3 regions of the Dyella humicola genome follow, and region 2 is predicted to be linked to each of the others. Evidence: predicted binding sites of a transcription regulator. Region 2 holds the regulator's gene; each other region holds the start of a gene.
What was found. The regulator HrcA, encoded in region 2, represses chaperone genes, less so after heat shock. The targets are predictions, from matches to a motif close to TTNGCACTCNNNNNNNNNGAGTGCNAA.

Region 1 (7,938 bases), on a different contig from region 2:
CAACCGATCGCAAGGGTCGGCTCGTCGTCTATGATGGTGATGACCAGACGATAGAACGGGCGGCCATCCATCTCGCTGAGCTCGATGCACAACTCGCCCTCGCAACCCATGAAGACGGGCGGCCGCAGATGCAGCGCCAGCTGGCTGCCGTCCTTCAACGTCAATTGGCCCAGCGTGGCTCGCCCGCGCACATAGATATCGTCAAACAAGGCCGTCGGCAACCGATGCAACATGTGGCGGTAATGGCATTGCAGACTGCGCAGGCGGGCCGCACGATGCCAATGTCGGTTGATGAAGCGATGCAGATGGCGCTCCAGCAAGCGCGGATCACATTTCACGCAGGCCCGCATGAGTGGATGCGCTTGGGCGAAGGCCAGGAAGCGCTGATGCTCGCGCGGCAGTGACGAGGCACGCACCAGGTACTTCGCAGCCATCATGGTGCGCTGGAACGCGTTGCCCACCCAGTCGCTGCGATCACGCAGCGAACCCAGCCACAACGCGAGATTGACGAGGCCATCCCTGGCTTCCGGCTCCTTCAACGGCACCGTCACTCGCGGGCGCGACGCACCCGCGACCACCCGCAGCTCTCGCTCCAGCGCTTGCTGCGCCGCCAAGGCACAACCGCTGGCCGCGAAAACCAGGTCCGCATCCAAGATGTCATTCCCTGACAGAAGATTCCGTTGGTCCATGGCGCGCGATCCGCGTAGTGGCTGTGACCTCTCTACGACGTGCGGGGCGCCGAAAACGGAAATGGATGGACAAAAAAATTCGCCATAAAAGAAAACCCCGCACAAGGCGGGGTTTTCTCAACGTGCAGGCTTGAGGGCCGGACTTAGAAGTCCATGCCGCCCATGCCGCCCATGCCACCGCCCGGCGCGCCGTGCGAATGACCTTCGTCCTTCTTCGGCACTTCGGTCACGGCCGCTTCGGTCGTGATGATGGAACCTGCCACCGAGGCCGCGAACTGCAGGGCCGAACGCGTGACCTTGGTCGGGTCCAGGATGCCGAAGGCGATCATGTCGCCGAACTCGCCGGTGGCCGCGTTGTAACCGAAGTTACCGTTGCCTTCCTTCACCTTGTTGAGGATGACGGACGGCTCGTCGCCAGCGTTGGCCACGATGGCGCGCAGCGGGGCTTCCAGCGCACGACGGGTGATGGCAATGCCCAGGTCCTGATCGGCGTTGTGGCCCTTGAGGCCTTCGAGGGCCTTCAGCGAACGGATCAGCGCCACGCCGCCGCCCGGAACCACGCCTTCTTCCACGGCAGCGCGGGTAGCGTGCAGGGCGTCTTCGACGCGAGCCTTCTTTTCCTTCATCTCGACTTCGGTCGCGGCGCCCACCTTGATGACGGCCACGCCGCCAGCCAGTTTGGCCACACGCTCCTGGAGCTTCTCGCGGTCGTAGTCCGACGAGGTCTCTTCGATCTGCGCCTTGATCTGGCCGATGCGCGACTGGATGCGCTCAGCTTCGCCGGCGCCGTCGATGATCGTGGTGTTTTCCTTGGTGATCACGACGCGCTTGGCACGGCCCAGATCCGTGATCGTGGCCTTCTCGAGAGCCAGGCCCACTTCCTCGGAGATCACCACGCCATTGGTGAGGATGGCGATGTCTTCCAGGATGGCCTTGCGACGGTCGCCGAAGCCCGGCGCCTTCACGGCGGCAACCTTGACGATGCCACGGATGGTGTTGACGACGAGGGTCGCCAGGGCTTCGCCCTCGACTTCCTCGGCCACGATCAGCAGCGGCTTGCCAGCCTTGGCGACCGCTTCCAGCACCGGCAGCAGCTCACGGACGTTGGAGACCTTCTTGTCGTGGATGAGGATGAACGGGTCGTCCAGCTCAACCTGCTGCGACTGCTGGTTGTTGATGAAGTACGGCGACAGGTAGCCGCGGTCGAACTGCATGCCTTCGACGACGTCGAGCTCGTTCTCGAGACCCGAGCCTTCCTCAACCGTGATCACGCCTTCCTTGCCGACCTTCTTCATCGCGGTAGCGATGATGTCGCCGATGTTGGTGTCGGAGTTGGCCGAGATGGTGCCGACCTGGGCAATCGCCTTGTCGTCAGCGGTCGGGTTGGAGAGCTTCTTCAGCTCGCCCACGGCGGCGGACACGGCCTGGTCGATACCGCGCTTGAGGTCCATCGGGTTCATGCCGGCGGCCACAGCCTTGAGGCCTTCCTGGATGAACGCCTGGGCCAGCACGGTTGCCGTGGTGGTGCCGTCGCCGGCCACGTCGGAGGTCTTGGAAGCGGCTTCCTTGACGATCTGGGCGCCGATGTTCTCGTACTTGTCGGCCAGTTCGATTTCCTTGGCCACGGACACGCCGTCCTTGGTCACGGTCGGGGCGCCGTAGCTCTTCTCGATCACCACGTTGCGGCCCTTCGGGCCCAGGGTGACCTTGACCGCATTGGCCAGGGTATTGACACCCTTGAGCATGCGTGCGCGTACGTCTTCGCCGAAGCGGACTTCTTTAGCTGCCATAAGATTTTTGCCTCAAAATTTTTGAATAGGAATGGGAACGCTGGCGACGGGACTGCTACAAAGCGCGGCTATCGCGCTAACACCCCGTCGAACAGATCAGCCTTCGATAACCGCAACGATGTCGTCTTCCTTCAGGAAGACCAGCTCTTCGCCGTCGATCTTGATTTCCTGGCCGGCGTACTTGCCGAACAGCACCACGTCGCCTTCCTTCAGCGACATCGGGCGCACGTTGCCGTCGTCCAGGATGCGGCCGGTACCGGCAGCGATGACCTTGCCGCGGGTCGGCTTTTCGGTGGCGCTGTCAGGAATGACGATGCCGCCAGCGGAGACGCGCTCTTCTTCGAGACGCTTGACGATGACGCGATCGTGCAGCGGACGCAGTTTGCTCATGGGTGGGCTCCAGCTTGGTTGGATGGGTTGAACAGAATTTGGACCCCGGAGCGACGCCTGTGCTGGCGCTTGTTAGCACTCCCCGGAGGTGAGTGCTAATTCTAACGACGCAAAGCCCCCATGCAAGAGGCGCCGGTCCGGTGGCTGCATCTCCCAATGGGGGGGCCGGGCAGGCCTTTCAAGGGCTGACCTGCCTGCGGGGGCCATCGACAAGGCATCCGGGAGCGACGACGATGGTGGTCTCAAGCACCCTCCAGGCCATCGACCGCTGTGAGCGACGAGCTGACGCTACGCAAGGACATCGTCGCCCAAGGGGCGAAACTGGCCGCATCCGGCCTGAGCCAGGGCACCTCGGGCAACCTCAGCATCCGCTGTGGAACCGGCTTCCTGATTACCCCGAGCGGCACCCCCTACGAGGAGATCACTCCGGCCGGGGTCGTCCAGGTCGACATGGCGGGCCACTGGGACCCGCCGCTACGGCCATCGAGCGAATGGCGCTTCCACCGCGACATCTATGCCGCGCGCCCCGACGTCCAGGCCGTAGTTCACGTGCACCCGCCCTACAGCACCGCGCTGGCCATGTGTCGTATGGATATTCCGGCGGCCCACTACATGATCGCGGTGGGTGGCGGGGACTCGATCCGCTGCGCGGACTACCACACCTACGGCACCCAAGCTCTCTCCGACGCGGTAGTTCAGGCACTGGAAGGCCGCCTGGCCTGCCTGATGGCCAACCACGGCATGATTGCCACTGGCGGCACCCTGGCACAGGCGATGTGGCGGGCCATCGAGGTCGAAACCCTGGCCAGGCAATACGCCCTGGCGCTGCAGCTCGGCAAGCCGGTGATGCTGACGGACAACGAGGTCACCCAGGTCCTCGAAAAATTCGCCAACTACGGCCTGATGGCGGCGAAGCCCTGATGTCCGACCCCGTCCTGCTCTGCTACTGCACCTGCCCCGACGCCGCCAGCGCGCAAACCCTGGCCGATGCCCTGGTGGGCGAAAGCCTGGCCGCCTGCGTGAGCGGCCTGCCCGCCATCAGCTCCACCTATCGCTGGCACGGCAAGGTGATCACCGACAGCGAGGTATTGCTGCTGATCAAGACCACCGAAAGCCGCTTTGCCGCCCTCAAGGAGCGGGTGTTGGCCCTGCATCCGTATGAAGTGCCGGAACTGATCGCCGTGCCGGTAACGCAAGGTCACGCCGCTTATCTGGATTGGGTACGCACGAGCGTGAGCTGACCAGAACGTCCTGCGCCATCGCCGGTCGGCTCAGTGAAGGTCGCTGGTGCGGTCGCGCCGCACGTGCAAGGTCATCCTCCCTGCCGGCTCCCTCGTGCGATCGCTGCAGCCTGCTGCAGAACTTCATCGGCCGGTGTCTGGATGACCGGCATGCGGATGGGCAGGTCCGGCGTCACGCCCTTGGCGCTGAGATCGCCGTTGGGCCGAACTATTCTTGCCTTGGGATAGCCAACGGACAGCCCGGTATAGGGCAGCTTGAACTGCTCCATGGCACCGTAGGTAGTCGCCATATCGGAGGTGGCTTCGCCCAGCACGACGCCAAACTGGTAGTCCTGCACGAGCGCGGCGACGGACACGGCGTTCGAATAGGAATGCCCGTCGACCAGCACGAACACCTTTCCGGCGAAGCGCCGGCCTTCACGAGGATAGGCAAGTGGAATATCGAAGTCGACGACATCACCCACCTTGGATCGCGCATAGATCTCCGCAAACTTGCGCGAGATGGGGCCTGCCGCCTCCGCGTCGTTCGCAATCCGATCCGCATTGGCGGCGGTGGATTCCTCACTGACCCTTATTTTGAACTGCGAGGCGAATCGAAATGGGCGGGTCGCGAACCAGGACACCATGACGTCGCTGAAAAGATTGTCTCCGCCGGGATTGCCACGCAAATCGATAATGACACTATCCGTACGAGCATCCAGGAAACTCTCGAACGACTGATCGATGAACCGCTGGAATGCCGAAACATCCCAACTCTCGGCCTCGGTCTTCGCCTCCACGTTATAGAACGGTCCTGGCCGGAGATAAGCCACGTGGTCGTCAAGCATCTTCGCCATACGAAGCGGTGTTTCGAGATCCAGGGACGGTGGCTGCTGTGCGCGAGACGCTTCCATCTGCGTACTGGTACGCGCCGGTACGCGCACGCTTTGCGGTTTCGATCCGTCACGCTTAATCACCACGTCAAACCCATCGACGGGGCCGAGCTCGATCCATAAGTAAATCGCGAAGTCGTACTCCATCAGGGAGTCCGCCATATAACTTGTCTCGGCCGAGACATGTTGCTCCGTACGCTTCAGCCATTGCTGGACGCTCTGCCCGTCAATACTAGTAATTTCGTCTCCTGGCTTGATCGCGTCCACACCACTGAGGTTCGCGCCAACATAGACGCGCCCTTCCACGATGCGAATCTCGAGCGGGAACCCCTTGCCGCCACCCGCGCGGAACTTCCGCCAATCGGATGCCGGCGAGTCGATACGGGTATGGCCCATATGTACGTCGGCGGCAAAAAGTTCGAACTGGGTTTTCGCCTGAAGCAGGGTCAAAGGCTGATTCAATTGCGCGTACAGCTGCCTGTGGCGCTGATCCAGCGCCCGCTTGGACGTAAATGCGTACAGGTCGACGTGAGCAGAGTGAAGCCCGCGGACCATGTGCTCGAAATCAGCGCGAAGCTGTGCGGGCGTGTATAGCCGATCCTTGTCGGCGGCATGATCGCCTGCCTGATTGGCCTCTTGGGCCGAAACCCCGCCCGCCACGGTCAACAAGCCTACGAGAAGCGCTTCCAGCCATCCCCTTCGCATATCGGCCTGCCTTTTCATCGTCGTTAGGCAGACATATTATGTAGGCACCTACATATGTTCAACGGCAACCAGCGAGATTCCACCCATGACTGATGCCACATCCAGGTTCGGGCCAGCAGCTATCGGCGCACGGCTGCGGCGACTCTCGGAAGTCATTGACGAGGATGCGGGGAGAATCTACGTCGAACTCGGCATCGACTTTCAGCAACGCTGGGTGGGGATTCTGGAACAACTGGCCCTGCACGGTTCGTTATCCGTCAGCGAATTGGCAAGCTATCTCGGCATTCGTCATTCATCAGTGAGCCAAACGCGTCGCTCGCTCGAGGAGTCCGGCCTGGTGCGCTCAGACGTTGACCCGGTCGATGCCCGTAGTCGCCGGCTCCGCCTATCACCGCTTGGCAAGAAACTAGTTCGTCGCCTCGAGCCGCTCTGGGAAGCGCTCAACGCGATCTCCATTGAACTTAATGCCGAAGCCGGCAATGTCGTCGAGGCCCTTGATCGGCTGGATCGCGCCCTGCAGAAAGCAACCATTTACGAGCGCATGCGACAGAAACTTTCTTCCGAACCCGGCGTGGGCACGTCGAAAAAAACAGCTCGTCAACAAGGGCCCAAGAGGCCACGGGCACTCGTTTGAGATGAGCTCGTTTTGGATCGAACGCGGACGATTCCCATCGTCTGGGCGGCCATACCACTTTTCGACCAAAAGCGACGAGCGGCCCCCGCACGGATGCTACTCAGTCTCGACGCGCAACAGGTGGGCCCGGCTTACATTTCCACGCGCACGGGCGTGGAATTTCCATGTCTGTCCGGGTTCCAGGTCGTGCACCTCGTCAACTGCGCGCCCAATGGCACGCCCTTTCGCATCGAACAGCCGGAAGCTGACCCGGGTGGCGTGGATCCGCGCCCGGCTCACGTTGGTCAACGTTCCCACCACCTTGTTGCGACCAGGTGTTACGTCGCGTTCCACGCGATACGAGCCGACCTGCACGGCGTGCCTCAAGGGCTTGCTCGCAGCCGCGGCCGTGGCACTGGTCGCCAAGCCGATGCTGAGCAGCACCAGCGCGACCCGACCGAGACTCTTCCAGCGCCGTGAGCGCCGCGCATTTGATTCCAACGTCTTACCTTCCACCAAACCTCCAGATACCGGTGCGCTTCGCTGCGCCCGTAGTTCAAGTCGGGGCACGAGGTGCCGCCGTGCAAATTCTCGCGTGCGAGGTGTGCGGATGGAAACCTCCGCCAGGCCTCGAACGGAAACGCTTCTAGCGATCGCCTGCGCCGCGTGGCAGGAAGGCCAGCGCCAGCCACGCCGTCAACGCGATCAGGCTGAGCCACGCGAACCAGTCACCCCATCGCGCATACAGCGTGCGCGTGTCGCGTAACGGGAGATCGCCTACCACGTCGGCGTCATGCTCTTCGCTGGAAGCCTCGGCCACGACGCGACCGCGATCATCGCTTAAAGTCAGTCGGCCGGAGCGGGCCGCCCGCGCGATGGCGAATCCACTTTCCACGCCACGCATGATCGCCATGCGGCTATGCAGCCAGCCGTCGATGCTGAAGTCCCACGCGGGCACCAGCAACAGTTGCGCATGGCGCGCTGCGTAGGCGCGGCCGATATCGTGGAAATCCATGTCCTTGCACACCGCCAGTCCGATCCGCGGCGTGCCGGCGAGCAGGGTGTAGCTGTCGCCCGGCGTGTAATGGCGTTCAAAACCAGGGATCAGATGACGTTTGTTGTAGGCAGCCGGCGCCGTGGCGCTGGATGGGAGCACCATCAGCATATTGCGTTCAGCGCGTGGATCACCCTTGAAATCGATACCGACGCCCACGGCTACCGCGTGTTGCCTCGCCAGTGCCGCGAAGGCCGGCACGGTCGTCTCGGACGTGGCAAAGGATGTTTCCGGGATCAGGACGGCCTGCGCGCCAGCGTTCGCGAGCCGACTGATCGCATCGATGTAGCGCGCTTCCAGTGCCTGGCCATCCGCATCACCCAAGGCGGGTCGGATCGGCTTCTCCAGCGAGACCAGGCCGATGCGCATCGTCGCCACCGCCGGTGCCTGCAAGCGCCAGCTGCCGTAGGCGATGCTGGCGATGATCAGCACTGCGGCCGTCGCGGCCACCGGAAGGCGGTGACGCTTCGCGGCTTGCGGTGCCAGTTGTGTGGCGATGGCGGCCGGCAACAACAACACGAGGAAGCTGATACCCCAGATGCCTGCCAGGGCGGCGACCTGGATGATCGGAAGGGCGTTCATCT
Region 2 (7,938 bases):
TAGCGAGCTTCACGCGACAGCGTGGCAGGGCCAAATCAGAGCTTGCTGCTGAAATACCAGGCGACGTAGACGGCGAAAACGCCATAGAGCGCTGCCACGGGCAGTAGCCAGCGCGCATCCACGCGCCCTTTGCGGAACAGCCACCACAGGTACACCACGGCGATACCGGTCAGCAGGCCGGCGACCATCAAGGGCGCATCGAACAGCCATGGCGTCGCGAAGATCGCCAACGCGCTCGGAATCGTCGCCTGGATCATCATGGCGCCGGAGATATTCGCCAAGGCGAGCCGCTCCTTGCCCTGCCGCACCCAGATCAGCGCGTTCATCGTTTCCGGCAACTCGGTGGCCACCGGGCTCAGCACCAGGGCGACCAGGTGCGGCGATAGCTGTAAGGCGATACCTATGGTCTCGATCTGTTTCACGAAGGTGTGCGAAGCAAACGCGATCACCAGCAACGCCAGCGTGGTCTGCAGGATGACCCACGACAACGCGGGATCGACGGCTTTTGGGCGGAACTTCAACGGCTCGAGCTCCTCCTCTTCCGGCGCCGTGCTGTCGTCCTTCAGCTCGCGCCACACGTACAGCGCATAGGCGGCGAGGAACAACACGCCCAGCCAGGGCTTGAGCGCAAAGGCGACCAGGCCCAGCCCGCACTTGACCACGAAGATCCCAAGGAACCACGACTGATCCCGCGCCAGGCGACCATGCTCGACTCGAACCAGGGCATCCACGCGCTGCAGCTTGCGGCGATTCATCCACAGCGCTACACCCACGACGGCATAGGCGATCGTGGCCAGCACCAGCGGCCCGCCGAGCGCCGCACCCACACCAATGTCCCTCTGCTCCGGCGTGCGCCCCAGTATCACGGCGACGAAGGTCACGGCGCTCTCCGGCAACGCTGTGCCGAAGGCCGCCAGCACGGTGCCGGTAGCCGTTGCACCAAGTTTGAGCTTGTGCCCGAACCATTCCACGCCATTGACGAAGAATTCGCAGGCAACATAGATCGCACCGGCCGAAAGCAGGAATAACAACGCTGTAAGCATGCTTGTTTCCATGGCCGGGCGAGCGGAAAACCATTGGCGCAACGACGCAAGCTCGCCCGGCCGGGTGAGCGCGTCGTGGCCAAAGGTCTCGCCGGGCTACCGATCCCTGACGGTGATCGGTGGGCCATCCACGCCATGAAGCCGGGGCTTCAAGTCTGTTGACGTGGATTCCTCTGGAATCGCAAGCCGAGACGGCATGCGAGTGGGGTGAGGATGGCTACTCCCCAATGACAATGCCTGCCATGGTAGCCGCGGCGGTGTGGCCAGACAAGTTCGGGCCATCCGGTGCGCCGCTGGATCCTATCCTTCGCTGGGATGACGGACGGAGGTAATTCTGGCGTTACTCAGTGCGCGGCTCGTTCGCTCAGCATGGCATCGAGATCGTAGGCACCTGCCGTGCGCCCGCTGAGCCAGTGCGCCGCTTCCAATGCGCCACGAGCAAAGATGGCGCGATCCGTGGCGCGATGCGCCAGTTCCACGCGCTCGCCCTGCCCCATCAGCAAGGCAACGTGCTCGCCGACGATATCGCCACCACGTACAACCGCAAAACCGATCGTGCCGTGCGCGCGCGGACCGGTACGCCCCTCGCGCGCGTAGACGGCGCTTTCCGCAAGCGTGGTATTTCGTCCATCCGCAGCAGCCTCGCCCAACGCCAGCGCGGTCCCCGAAGGAGCATCTTCCTTGCGATTGTGATGTGCCTCGATGATGTCGAGGTCCCAATCGGGCAGCGCCGCGGCGGCCTCCCGCAGCAAGCGGGTCAGCACGGCGACACCGAGGCTGAAATTGGCGGCACGCAACAGCGCGATGCGTTGTGCCGACGACGCCAGTCGCTGGCTGAAGGTCGCATCGACACCGGTGGTGCCGGTGACCAGGGCCACCCCATGCGACTCGCAATAGGTCAACGCCTCGGCCAGCCCCGCCGGACCGCTGAAGTCGATCACCACATCAAGCGCGTTGGCGCTCGGCCAACCATGCGTGAAGCGCAAGCTGTCGTCACCCACGTAGACCGGTTGGCCCCTATGAGATGAGTCCGGTGACGTGATGGCCGCGACCAGGACGAAGCGCGCGTCGCCCTTGATCAAGCCGAGCAAGGATTGCCCCATGCGGCCAGTGGCGCCATTGATGGCGAGTCGAACGGGACGGCTCATGCGTGGACTCCTTTCGGGCGCAGCAGCAAAGACGGAAGCCGCGATGCTAACGGCAGCCAGGAGCGGCGTACACGGGAAAGGCCGCATGGAAGCGCCTTCCCCGGTCGGGGAAGGCGCATGCATTTACGAAGTGACGCGCGACCAGAACTGCTTGACGCCATCGACCCAGGACTTGGCACGCGGCGTGTGCTGATGAGCATCGCCATCGGAGAACGTGGCCTCGAGCTGCTCGAGCAGGTCGCGCTGCTCCTTGGTCAAACGCACCGGCGTCTCCACCACGACACGGCAGATCAGGTCGCCGGTACGACTGCTGCGCACCGACTTCACGCCACGTCCACGCAAGCGGAACAGCTGACCCGTCTGCGTTTCCGGCGGAATCGTGATGGGCACCTCGCCTTCCAGCGTGGGCACCTGCAGCTCGGCGCCCAAGGCAGCCTGCGAGAAACGGATCGGCAGCTCGCAATGCAGGTCGTTGCCGTCTCGCTGGAAGATCGCATGCTCGCGCACGCGCACTTCCACATACAGGTCGCCCGCTTCGCTTCCGGCCGGACCGGCTTCGCCCTGTCCCGCCAGACGGATGCGGTCGCCGTTGTCCACGCCCGCGGGGATGTTCACCGACAAGGCGCGTGTTTCTTGCAGGCGGCCTTCGCCGTCGCATTCCTTGCAGGGCTTCTCGATGGCCTGGCCACTGCCACCGCAATGCGGGCAGGCCTGCTGGATCGAGAAGATGCCGTTCTGCATGCGAACACGGCCGTGACCCTGGCAGGTACGGCACTGCACGGTCTTGCCGTCCGCCGAGCCCGAGCCGTTGCAATGGTGGCAATTGACCTGGGTCGGAATCTCGAACTTGCGCTCGACGCCAAACACGGCTTCCTCGAGATCAAGCTCCATGATGTAGCGCAGGTCCGAGCCACGGCGCGCACGACCGCGGCCGCCGCCCATGCCGAAAATGTCGCCAAAAATATCGCCGAAGATGTCGCCCATGTCGCCGAAGCCGGCACCACCACGACCACCACCCATGCCGTGCTCGAAGGCGGCATGGCCGTGCTGGTCGTACATCGCACGCTTCTGCGGATCGGACAGGATTTCGTAGGCCTCTTTGGCCTCTTTGAATTTTTCCTGCGCGTGCGGATCGTCCGGGCAACGGTCGGGGTGGAACTTCATCGCCAGCCGGCGGAAGGACTTCTTCAGCTCGGCCTCGGTGACCGTGCGTTCGACGCTCAGGATTTCGTAGTAATCACGCTTGCTCATTGTTGCATCCGACATAGACCGCTCTTTCACATGAATCGCGCGATCCATGTCTCCTCAGCAAACAGCCCGCGCCTGGGTCGAGTCCCGGGCGCGGGCTGCGTTAGATCGGCAGCGCCGACCGGGACATCTTACTTCTTGTCGTCCTTGACTTCAGTGAACTCGGCATCGACCACATCGTCCTGGTGGCCGCCGGCCGGACCCTGCGGGCCGGCCTGGTGCGCGCCGGCATCCGCCTGGCCGCCGCCCTGGGCTGCTGCGTACAGCGCCTGGGCGACCTGCTCGAGCTTCTCGATCTTGGACTCGATCGCCGCCTTGTCGTCGCTGTCCTTGACCTTTTCCAGGTCGGACAAGGCGCCTTCGATGCTGCTGAGCTGATCAGGCGGCACCTTGCCGCCGTGCTCCTTCAGTGCGCTGCGGGTGGCGTGCACGAGCTGGTCGGCCTTGTTGCGGGTGCTGACCAGCTCGTGGAACTTCTTGTCCTCTTCCTTGTTCGCCTCGGCGTCCGCGACCATGCGGTTGATCTCATCCTCGGACAGGCCCGAGCCGGCCTTGATCTCGATCTTGGTTTCCTTGCCGGTCTTCTTGTCCTTGGCCGACACATGCAGGATGCCGTTGGCGTCGATGTCGAAGGTGACCTCAATCTGCGGCATGCCGCGCGGTGCTGCGTCGATGCCCTGCAGGTCGAACTTGCCCAGCGACTTGTTCGCGCTGGCGCGCTCGCGCTCACCCTGCAACACGTGCACGGTCACCGCGGTCTGGTTGTCATCGGCGGTGGAGAACACCTGCGAGGCCTTGGTCGGCACGGTGGTGTTCTTCTCGATCAGCTTGGTCATCACGCCGCCCATCGTCTCGATACCGAGCGACAGCGGGGTCACGTCCAACAGCAGCACGTCCTTCACGGTGCCGCCCAGCACGCCACCCTGGATCGCGGCGCCGACAGCGACGGCCTCGTCCGGGTTGACGTCCTTGCGCGGCTCTTTGCCGAAGAAGTCCTTCACCGACTCCTGCACCTTGGGCATGCGCGTCTGGCCACCGACCAGGATCACGTCCTGAATATCGGACACGCGCAGGCCGGCGTCATTCAAGGCGGTGCGACACGGGTCGATGGTGCGCTTGACCAGGTCTTCCACCAGCGCCTCGAGCTTGGCGCGGGTGAGCTTGATGTTGAGGTGCTTGGGACCGGAGGCATCGGCCGTGATGTACGGCAGGTTCACTTCGGTCTGATGGCTGGTCGATAGCTCGATCTTCGCGCGCTCGGCGGCATCCTTCAGACGCTGCAGGGCTAGCGGATCCTTACGCAGGTCCATGCCCTGGTCCTTCTTGAACTCCTCGACCAGGTAGTCGATGACGCGCATGTCGAAATCTTCGCCACCCAGGAAGGTGTCGCCGTTGGTGGCCAGCACTTCGAACTGCTTCTCGCCGTCGACTTCGGCGATCTCGATGATCGACACGTCGAAGGTGCCGCCGCCAAGGTCGTACACCGCGATCTTGCGATCGCCGCCCTTCTTGTCCAGGCCATAGGCCAGCGCGGCCGCGGTCGGCTCGTTGATGATGCGCTTGACGTCCAGGCCCGCGATGCGGCCGGCGTCCTTGGTGGCCTGGCGCTGGCTGTCGTTGAAGTAGGCCGGCACCGTGATCACGGCTTCCGTGACCGGCTCGCCGAGATAGTCTTCGGCGGTCTTCTTCATCTTCATCAGCACCTTGGCCGAGATCTCCTGCGGAGCCATCTTCTTGCCATCGGCGGTCTGCACCCAGGCGTCGCCGTTCTCGTGGGCCACGATGCCGTAGGGAACGATGTGCAGGTCTTTCTGCACTTCAGCGTCGGTGAACTTGCGGCCGATCAGGCGCTTCACCGCGTAGAAGGTGTTCTTGGGGTTGGTCACGCTCTGGCGCTTGGCCGGCGCGCCCACCAGGACTTCGTTGTCCTTGGTGAAGGCCACGATGGACGGGGTGGTGCGATCGCCCTCCGAGTTCTCGATGACCTTCGCCGTGGTGCCATCCATCACGGCGACGCACGAGTTGGTCGTGCCCAGATCGATACCGATGATTTTGCCCATGTTTGTCTACTCCCGAATGCTTTTTAGCGACCCCTCGGCCGCAACTGGTTTCCAGATGGGGCCCGACGCCTGGCATCTCAATGCCGGCAAGACCTCCGATGCTACTGCCTAGGCCCGAAGGGGACGCGGTTCAGGCGTCCTCGACCTCCGGCAAGGCGTCAATCCTTCGCGACCGCTACCAACGCCGGGCGCAACAGTCGATCGTTCAACACATAGCCCTTCTGCAGCACGTTGACCACGGTGTTGGGAGCAGCACCCGGGGCATCAACGATGCTGACGGCGTGGTGCTTTTCCGGATCCAGCGGCTGGCCCAGCGGATCGACCTGGACCAAACCATTGTTCTCGGCAATCTTCAGCAGCGACTTGAGCGTGAGCGAGATACCCTCACGCACCGTGGTGACATCACCGCCCTCCACTTCCAGTCCACGCTCGAGACCGTCGTATACCGGCAGCAGCTCGTTCAACAGCTTTTCGTTGGCAAAGCGGCGGGCTTGCTCTACATCACGCTGCAGGCGGCGGCGCTGGTTCTCGATCTCGGCCTTTTCGCGCAGCACGGTGTCACGCAGCTCGCTGTTGCCAGCCTCGAGCTCGGCGACGCGCGCCTTGAGTGCGTCCAGTTCGGCCTGGGGCGACTCGCCCTGTGCCTCGTTCGGTGCCTGTGGATCGTTGCTCTGCATGAATAACTCCAAGCCTTATCCGTGGCCGGCGCCCCAGGGCACCAACCGTCAACAAATTCTGCGGGTAAATCCCGCCTCCCGGGCGCGTTATAGGGTCGTGGCGGCGCGATTCAAGGCGTCGCTGAGCAAACTGGCCGTTGCCTGTACCACCGGGATCACCCGCTCGTAGGCCATCCGGGTGGGGCCAATGACGCCTACCGCCCCCAACACGCGCCCCTGCGCGCCGTAGCTGGCCGTCACCACGCTGCAGCCATCCAACGCGGCGAAACCCGATTCCTCGCCGATGAAAAGGCGCACGCCGGGCGCTTTGGAGCAGACCTCCATCAACTGGAGCAGCTCGTTCTTCTTCTGGAATGCCTCAAACAATTCGCGCAGGCGCTCCAGGTTGGCCAGCTCGGAATAACCCATGAGGTTGGTTTGCCCGCTGACCAGGACGTCGTCGCTCTCCTCGGTCTGCGGCGCAAACGAAGCGGCTGCCAACTCCACGGCACTGGACAGCAGCTGGTTGAGCTCCCCGCTCGTCTCGCGCAGTTCGCGCAGCAAATGGGCGCGGATATCGTCCAGGCGCAGACCGGCGTACTGGCTGTTGAGGTAGTTGGCGGCCTGCTCCAGTTCGCGACCGTCGAGGGGCTTGGCCAGCTGAACGATGCGGTTCTGCACCTGGTTGTCCGAAAACACCAGGATCACCAGCACGCGACTGTCCGGCAGCGGCACGAAGTCGATATGACGCAGCGGAAAATCAACCTGCCGCGGCACTGTGACCACACCCGCAAAGTGAGTCATCGCCGATAGGAGGGATGACACGTTGCCGAGCAGATCGCGCGTGGTGGTGGGCCCCGGGGGCAACTCGCGGCGCAGGCGGGCCATCTCGTCCTGCGGCAACGGGTGCAACTCGATGAGGCTGTCCACGAACAGGCGCAGGCCGCGTGGCGTGGGTACGCGCCCCGCCGACGTATGCGGCGAGGCGACCAGGCCCGCCTCTTCCAGGTCGGCCATGATGTTGCGGATGGTGGCCGGACTGACGTCCAATCCGGATGAGCGCGACAGGGTGCGCGAGCCCACCGGCTCGCCGTCGGCCAGATATTGGGCGATCAATGTGCGCAGCAGGCGTCGCGCGCGGGCATCGAGTTCGTGGCCGAAGGAAAGAGGCATGCTGTAGCAATCCGTGAGATAGACAAGAAATAAGGTCTGCCGCGCCCGCGCGCAAGCCCGGACACGGTCAACCGGCCCAACCAACCGCTACAATCCACCGACTTCACCATACCCTCGCCCATGCTTACTTCGCTCTACGTCCGCCATTTTGCCGTCGTTGAAGAAGCCGAGATCGCCTTCGGCCCGGGCCTTACCGTCGTCAGCGGCGAGACGGGTGCCGGTAAATCCCTGCTGGTCGATGCCCTGATGTTGCTGGCCGGCGCCCGTGCCGACAGCGGGATGGTGCGCGCCGGCAGCGATCGGGCCGAACTCACCGCCGAGTTCAGCCTGGACGACCTGCCCGAAGCCCGTGCCTGGCTAAAGCGCGAAGAGCTGGACGAGGATGACACCTGCCAGCTCCGACGGGTCATCCGTGCCGAAGGCAGCTCGCGCGCCTGGATCAACGGCCGCCCCGCCAACGCCAGCCAGCTGGGCGATCTGGCCACCCTGCTGGTCGAGATCCATGGACAGCACGAACATCAGGCCCTGCTGTCGCGCGCCCATCAGCTGGAACTGCTCGACGCCTATGCGGGCAACGAAACGCTGGTCGGGCAGATTCGCGAACTGGCCC
Region 3 (7,938 bases), on a different contig from region 2:
AGTTGTCGCGAAGTCGCAGGCACCCGCCCCTCATCCCAGCCTTTTCCCCGAGGGGCGAAGTAGTAAGAGCAAGTCGCGCGCTCACACCGTCAAAGGAGTCACTTCCGGCACGGCGCGGGTCAGGCAGGTGCCGGGCTTCTCGCCTGGTGCCACTGGATAGCAATACAGCGTGAGACGCGCGCCCGTGGTCGCCTGGCCGATATCCAGCGCATAACCATGCAGGCGCACGATGGCGCTGACGATGCTCAGGCCGAGTCCCGAGCCTGCCGTCGTGCGGCTGTTGTCGCCGCGATAGAAGCGGCGTGTCACCGCATCGCGCTCATCGGCAGGAATGCCCGGACCACTGTCGATGATGTCCACCCGCGGACCACGCTTGTCCATGCTCGCGCGCAAACTGACCTTTCCACCGGGCGGCGTGAATTTGATCGCGTTGCCGACGAGGTTCGCCAAGGCCTCAAACAGCAAATGGGCATCCGCGCGAATCGGCGCCAACGGCTGCACATCCAGTTCAAACGGCTGGCCGCGGTCTTCCGCCACCGGGGCATAGAACTCGTGCACCTGACGCAGCACCTGGCCGATATCCACCTCGTCGAAGCAGGCGGCGCGGTTGCGATCCTCCAGTTCGGAGACGCGCAATAGCGCGCGGAAGCGCGTCAGCACCGCATCGATGTCCACCATGCTCGCTTCCAGCAAGGCTTCCTCTGGCCGACCTTCCAATTGCTGTTGCGTGCGGTAGAGGCGAGCGCGCAAGCGCGTGAGCGGCGTGCGCAGGTCATGCGCGATGTTGTCGCACACTCCCTTCACTTCGCTCATCAGGCGTTCGATCTCACCCAGCATGGTGTTGACGATGGCGGCCAGTTGATCCAGTTCGTCACCACGTCGACTCACGGGCAAGCGCTTGGAAAGGTCGCCCTGACGGATGGGATCCGTCGCTTCCTGCAGCGCGCGAATGCGCTTCCTGGGACCCCGCCGCAACAGGAATCCGCCAAGCAGGCCGGGAATGATGGTCAGCGAGATGCCCCACAACAGCGCACGGCGGATGATCGCGCCGAGGCCGTCGATGGTGCTGGTGTCCTTGGAGATCACCAGGATATCGCCGTTGGGAAGCTTGTTGGCCAGGCCGCGCGCGCGTACGCGCTCGGCATCGCGGTCCGGGCGCGGCAAGCCATGCTCCAGCATGTGCACCTGGCCGTCCTGGACCAGCGAGGTCGGCAGGCGGTCGATATTGCCGGCCACCGGACGATGATCGCGATCGAACAGCCCCACCGACATGATCCCGTGCGGATCGATGGCGCTGGCGGCATCCACGGTCGCTGGCATGCGTGCGGGATCGGTCGAGGCGATGTAGTGCATGCGCTGCAGCAGCATCTGGTCGATCACCCCGTTGAGGTAACGGGTCGTCTCCCACTGGATGACGCCCACGAGGATGAACCCCCACACGGCGAACAAGGCGCCATAGATAAGGATCAAGCGCGAGGTGGCCGACTGCCAGCCATTCGGACGTGCGTTCATGATGTCACCGGCAAGGTGTCGTGTGCGGCCGTGAGCATGTAGCCGGTGCCGCGCACCGTGTGAATCAGCGCCAGTTGCCCGGCACTGTCGATCTTGCGCCGCAATCGGCCGATATGGACGTCGATGACGTTGGTGCCGGGATCGAAATGGAAACCCCATACCGTCTCGAAGATCATCGCCCGGGTCAGCACCTGATCCGAATTACGCATGAGAAATTCGAGCAGCCGATATTCCGTCGGCAACAAGGTGAGCGGCTGGCCGTTGCGGTAAGCAAGGTGACTCACCAGGTCAAGCTCGAGATCGGCCGCGCGCAGACGCTGGGCCGATTGCGGCTGGCGACGACGCAGCAACACTTCGGCGCGTGCCGCCATTTCGTCCGGCGCAAAAGGCTTGGTTAGGTAATCGTCCCCCCCCGCGCGAAGGCCACGCACGCGGTCGTCAACATCGCTCAACGCGCTGATCATAAGCACCGGCGTATCGATCTGCGCGCGTCGCATGGCGGCCACCACATCGATGCCATCCATGCCGGGCAGCATGCGGTCCAGGGTGATCAGATCGTAGTCACGCTGCGACGCGCGATCGAAGCCTTCGCGGCCGTTCGCGACCCATTCGGCCAGCATGCCGTGCACCGTGAGTTCGGCGACGATTTCTCGCGCCGTCGCCTCGTCATCTTCGATTACCAGAACTCTGGGCATGGCGTGGTGGACCGAACATCCGGTTAAGGGGCACGGAAGCGACCATGTCTCCGCAAAGCCAAACGGCCCCGTCAGGGGCCGTTGGCATCGTACGCCGATCGAAGCGATCAGGCGGCGAAGAGGCCGCGCATCTTCTTCATCGCATTGGCTTCGACCTGACGGATGCGCTCGGCCGACACGCCGTACTCATCGGCCAGATCCTGCAGGGTGGCCTTGTCTTCGTCCAGCCAGCGGCGCTGGATGATGTCGCGCGAGCGGGCATCCAGCTTCTGCAGCGCGGTGGACAGCGTGTCGAGCTGGTTATCGGCCTGGTCGGCGTCGGACACGTTCTCGTACGGGTCCGCACCTTCGTCGATCAGGAACGCTTCCGGCGCCGGCTTGGCGTCTTCGTCGGCATCCGCCGGGGCTTCGAAACCAATATCACGGCCCGACAGGCGCGATTCCATCTCGCGCACCGTCGCTTCCGGTACACCTAGATCCTTGGCCACGGTGCGCACTTCCTCGGCGTTCATCCAGCCCAGGCGCTTCTTGCTCTTGCGCAGGTTGAAGAACAGCTTGCGCTGCGCCTTGGTCGTGGCGACCTTGACGATGCGCCAGTTGCGCAGGATGAACTCGTGCATTTCGGCGCGAATCCAGTGCACGGCAAAGCTCACCAGACGCACGCCCTGGTCGGGGTCGAAGCGCTTCACGGCCTTCATCAGGCCGATATTGCCTTCCTGGATAAGATCCGACAGCTGCAGGCCATAACCGTTGTAGCCACGGGCCACATGGACCACGAAGCGCAGGTGCGACATCACCAGCTGGCGGGCCGACTCCAGATCATTCTCGCCGTTGAAGCGTCGCGACAGCGCCTGCTCCTCGTCCTGGGTCAGCACCGGAATCCGATGGACCGCCGAGATATAGGCATCCAGACTGCCGACGACACTCGGCACCGGCAGGTTGGCGGTCACCAAAGCTTGAGACATGTGTGGAACCTCCTGTGAGGGGATCAGCTTAGCACTCGGGTAGTACGAGTGCTAAAGGACCGGAAAGGTTCCAGTCCTTTTAATGAACTACATCGTACAGGAATACAGGTCATTCGTCCAGAGTGACGAATGGGGGAGGCCCACTGTGCCGTCCGGGCGGTTCAAAAGACGTGAACGGCCGCTCAGCCGAGCTGAGCGCGTGGCGGCAGGGACCAGTCGATAGGGGCCACCCCGTGGGCTTCCAGGTACTGGTTCGCCGACGAGAAGTGCCCGCAGCCGATAAAACCGCGGTGCGCCGATAAAGGAGATGGGTGCACCGACTTCAGAACGCAATGGCGGGCCGGGTCGATCAGCTGCCCCTTGCGCTGGGCGTAGGCGCCCCAGAGCATGAACACCAGCCCTTCCCGTTCCCGGTTCAGGGCCTCGATGGCCGCATCGGTGAAGCCTTCCCAGCCCTTGCCCTGGTGCGAGGCGGCCATGGCCTGCTCGACCGTCAGCACGCTATTGAGCAACAGCACGCCGCGATCGGCCCAGGGGGTGAGGCAGCCGTGGTCCGGCGCCCGGAAGCCCAGATCGCGCTGGATTTCCTTGAAGATGTTCTGCAGCGAGGGCGGTGACGGCACGCCAGGGCGCACCGAAAAGCACAGCCCATGCGCTTGACCCGGCCCGTGGTACGGATCCTGGCCCAGGATGACCACCCGCACGGCGTCGAACGGGGTGTGGTCGAAGGCCGCGAAGATCTCAGGCCCTGGCGGGTAGACCACCTTGCCGGCCTGTTTTTCGGCGCGCAGGAAGTCGCTGAGGGCCTGCATATCGGGCCGCACCAGATAGTCACCGATCCGCGCCTTCCAGGACGGGTCCAGCCTGACCTTGTCCTCGGTCATGCGGCTTCGTCGTGGTCGCGCAGGTGCCGCGACACGCGCAACTGGAACAACAGCTTGGTCATCAGCAGCTTTTCCTCGATCGGCTTCTCGACCAGGTCGTTCGCGCCAGCCCGGAGCAAGGCGGCCTGGTTCACCGGATTCTCGTCGCCGGTCATCACCAGCACCGGCAGGCGGCCCTTGCCGTAACCGTAGTCGCGACGGATCCGCTCGAGCAGGTCGCCGCCGGTGAGTTCGCCCTTGAGGCTGACGTCGGTGAGCACGATGTCGGCGCCCACCACACCCTGCGCCTTGGCGGCATCGAGCTTCGCCAGCGCGTCCTCGGCGCTGATCACGTGGTGCACGGTGAGCCCGTGCTTTTCCAGGATGCGGCGGGTCGCCAAGGCCACCACGCGGCTGTCCTCGACGTACAACACGTCGCCCTCGGCCTGGTCCTGCGGGCGCACATAGCCGCGAATAAACTCGGCCAGCGCCTGGAAACCCAGCGACTTGTCGAAATAGTCCGTGACATGATCGCCCAGGGTCCGGCGGTGCAGGCGGTCATCGACATCGCCCGAGACGACCACGATGGGCACATAGGCCTGGGCCGCCGATTCGCGCACGTGACGCGCCAGTTCCAGGCCATCCATGTCGGGAAGACGCAACGCGATGGTGATGAAGTCGAAGGCAGCGCCGTCGAGCAGCTCGTGTGCCTCCGCGCCCGTGCCGCAGCCGATCACCTCGGCTTCGGGCAATTCGGCCTTGAGCACGCGGGCAATCAACTGGCGCACCACCTTGGAGCCGTCGACGACCAGCACCCTGGGCGCCGCCCCCATTACGCGACTGCTGAAACTCGCACTCATCCCCTGTCATCCACGTCTTGGCCGGCATTCCCTGTCGGCGAAATCCCAGCGCACCCACCCTGCACCGTAAGTTCGATGGCCGGCAGCATGCACCGGCAACGCAACCCTCTCATTAGATCTCCAGCGTAGCCGTGAGCCCGCGCACGGTTCAGGCGGCCTTGCGCAGCTGCCATGCACTTACCAGGCGTGCGCCAAGCCAGCCAAGCACGGCGGCAGCCACTGGCACCGACGCCAGCAGCCATAATGGCAGCACGTCGATCTGCAGCTTGCCGGCATAGGCATGGCCCAGCCGCGCGACAGGATCAGCCAGCGAAAGCTCGACCAGCACCGCGAAAGCTGCCGCCAGCACGCCACTGAGCAGGCCATACCAGATGCCAGCGTAGAGATAAGGTCGGCGCACGAAGGCGCGGCTCGCTCCCACCAGCATCAGCACGCCGATCTCTTCGCTGCGACTGGCGATATCCACGCGTATGGTGTTGCCAACCACCAGCAACACCGCCAGCGCCAGCAAGACGGCAAGAATCAGCACCGCGCGCTGCCCGACCCCAAGCAAGGCTTCCAGGCGTTGGCGCCAGGTGCCACTGTCCTGCACTTGATCCACGCCCTGTATGCCCCGCATATCCGCGACCAGGCGCTCGACGCCATCGGCGCTGACGCTCTGCGCAGGCAGCACTTCGAGTACATACGGCAACGGGTTGTCTTCCAGCGTATGCAACGCGCCCGAGAAGCCCTGCATCTTGGCCAGATCGTCCATGCCCTGCTGCGGCGTCTTGACGGTGACAGCCGCCACGTCGGGGCGATCGCGCAGTTTCTTGGCTGCCAGTTGCGCCGCGGAACCGCCCTGGCTCGGCTGCAGAAACACGCTGACTGTCTGGTTCTGCCCCAAGGCCTCGCCCATCTTCTGCACGTTGCCCAGCAGCAGATAAAAGGTCAGTGGCAAAGCCAGCGCGATGGCCATCACCGCCACGGTAAGCAAGGTGCCGACCGGGCGCGACATCAGGCGGCGCAGGCTGGCTGCCGCGCTCCAGCCATGGTGTTCGCGCCAGCTAGCCACCGGACGCGCGCGCGTGCGCCCACCACGCGACGGAGTCTCGGCAAGCAGCGGGCTTTCGTTGAGAGGAATCTCGGGCTGCGTACTCACAGCACCTCCTGCGCGGCGACGTCGGCCACCAGGCGGCCATGATCCAGCACCACCACACGCTTGCGCATGCGCTTGATCAAGGGCAGATCATGACTGGCAACCAGGACGGTGGTGCCCACCTGCTGGAACTCGGCAAACAGGCCCATGATCTCCACCGCCAGGGTGGGATCGAGATTGCCGGTGGGTTCGTCGGCGATCAGCAGCATGGGCTTGGCCACGATGGCGCGCGCAATACCCACGCGCTGCTGTTCACCCGCAGACAGTGTCGCGGGCAGCTGGCGTTCGTAGGCCAGCAGGCCCACCTTTTCCAAAGCGGCACGCACACGCTTGCTGCGTTCGACCGGCGCCATGCCTCCAATCATCAACGGCAGCTCGACATTGGCGAACACGGTGCGATCCATCAACAGGCGGTGGTCCTGGAACACCATGCCGATACGGCGACGCAGCTTGGGAATGCCACTGCGACCGATCTTGCCCAGATGCTGCCCTTCGAGCGTGATCACGCCGTGCGAGGGACGTTCGATCAGCCCGAGCAGCTTGAGCAAGGTGCTCTTGCCTGCGCCGGAATGGCCGGTAACGAAGGCCATCTCGCCTGACGCCACCTCAAAGGAAAGCTGCGACAGGGCCTCATGGCCGCCTTCGTAGCGTTTGCTGACTTGATCAAAGCGGATCACCGCGTGTCCCCGATCCTAAGAGCCCTTGCAGGGAGGATAAGGGATGCACGCGCGAAGGTCAGGCGCTTTCTGTCGATCAGCTGCCGCGGGTTATGCCCGCGACAGCTTGGCGCAAGTACGTCGCCCGTTCGACCACTCAACGACCGGTAAAGAAGCGGCTCAAGCGACGGAAGAATCCGTCCTTCTTCGGCGAGGACTGCTCGTTCGACTTGCCCGAGGTGATCGCCACCTGGCGCGAAGGACGCGCATGCGCGGTATCCGCACCACCGCGCTCACGCGACGAGCGACGCTCGCCGCGCGGTGCACGGCCGTTCTCGGCTGCCGGGCTCGCTGCGGTCTCCACAGCGGGCGCATCGCCATCACGACGACGACCACGACCACCGCGACGGCGGCGGCGCTTGCGCTCCGCGGCATCGACCGTCTCGCCATTTGCCTCAGCCGGCTTGGTCTCGGCGGGCATTGCCACGGCAACGGCGCTTTCCTGGGCAGCTACCTCGACGCGCGGCTTGCGCGGTTCACGCGGCTTGTCGCTGCGTGCGGGACGCTCGCCATCACGGCCGCGACCGTTGCGGCTGCCCGAACGCTTGCTCGGCGAACCGTCCTTCTCGCGCGCTTCCACCTTGTCGCCGAACGCGGCGCTATCGGCAGCGACATCGGCCATGAACTGCGCGTCCTGCTCGCGCGGCTGCGGCATCACCAGCATGTCCGGCTCGATGTTCGCCACCGGGATGCGCTGGTCGATATACGTCTCGATATCGGGCAGCGACATCGCATACAGGTCGCAGGCGAAGCTGATCGCGTCGCCTTCGGCTCCCAGCCGCGCGGTACGGCCGATGCGGTGCACGTAATCTTCGGCATCCTGCGGCAGGTCGTAGTTGAAGACGTGGCTGACCGCCGGGATATGCAGGCCGCGCGCGGCCACGTCGGTGCATACCAGCATGTCGAGCTGGCCTTCCTGGAAGCGCTGCAGCAGCTTCTGGCGCTTGAGCTGCGGCACGTCGCCGGACAGCGCGCCCACGCGGTAGCCCTGGCGCTTCACGCGATCGGTGATGCGCTCGGCGGCCGCCTTGGTGTTGACGAAGATGATGCTGCGCTCGGCCTTGGTGCGGTCCAGCAGATTGAGCAGCAGCGGCATCTTCTCTTCCTTGGCGGGGAAGTAGACAACCTGGCGCACGCGGTCGGCGGTGACGTTTTCCGTCTCCACCACCAGCTTCTCGGCGTTGTGCAT

Region 1: groES (co-chaperone GroES) is a predicted target of HrcA. The motif match lies at 2,942-2,968, and genes of this name have one in related genera.
Region 3: rpoH (RNA polymerase sigma factor RpoH) is a predicted target of HrcA. The motif match lies at 3,201-3,227, and genes of this name have one in related genera.

The regions. Positions count from the first base shown of each region.
Region 1 covers NZ_JAPDPC010000003.1:355,982-363,919, reverse strand. The annotation lists gene OUZ30_RS18200 (VirK/YbjX family protein) at 1-653, opposite strand, end outside; gene groL (chaperonin GroEL) at 833-2,479, opposite strand; gene groES (co-chaperone GroES) at 2,576-2,869, opposite strand; gene OUZ30_RS18185 (class II aldolase/adducin family protein) at 3,140-3,790, shown strand; gene cutA (divalent-cation tolerance protein CutA) at 3,790-4,110, shown strand; gene OUZ30_RS18175 (S41 family peptidase) at 4,182-5,642, opposite strand; gene OUZ30_RS18170 (MarR family winged helix-turn-helix transcriptional regulator) at 5,773-6,321, shown strand; gene OUZ30_RS18165 (FxLYD domain-containing protein) at 6,418-6,816, opposite strand; gene OUZ30_RS18160 (nitrilase-related carbon-nitrogen hydrolase) at 6,947-7,938, opposite strand, start outside.
Region 2 covers NZ_JAPDPC010000001.1:1,834,415-1,842,352, reverse strand. The annotation lists gene OUZ30_RS08205 (sodium:calcium antiporter) at 36-1,043, opposite strand; yybP-ykoY riboswitch at 1,145-1,289, opposite strand; gene dapB (4-hydroxy-tetrahydrodipicolinate reductase) at 1,388-2,191, opposite strand; gene dnaJ (molecular chaperone DnaJ) at 2,315-3,442, opposite strand; gene dnaK (molecular chaperone DnaK) at 3,571-5,499, opposite strand; gene grpE (nucleotide exchange factor GrpE) at 5,658-6,176, opposite strand; gene hrcA (heat-inducible transcriptional repressor HrcA) at 6,264-7,328, opposite strand; gene recN (DNA repair protein RecN) at 7,449-7,938, shown strand, end outside.
Region 3 covers NZ_JAPDPC010000002.1:124,842-132,779, reverse strand. The annotation lists gene OUZ30_RS15305 (sensor histidine kinase) at 82-1,512, opposite strand; gene OUZ30_RS15300 (response regulator transcription factor) at 1,509-2,207, opposite strand; gene rpoH (RNA polymerase sigma factor RpoH) at 2,315-3,172, opposite strand; gene ung (uracil-DNA glycosylase) at 3,355-4,056, opposite strand; gene OUZ30_RS15285 (response regulator) at 4,053-4,895, opposite strand; gene ftsX (permease-like cell division protein FtsX) at 5,044-5,997, opposite strand; gene ftsE (cell division ATP-binding protein FtsE) at 6,033-6,710, opposite strand; gene OUZ30_RS15270 (DEAD/DEAH box helicase) at 6,847-7,938, opposite strand, start outside.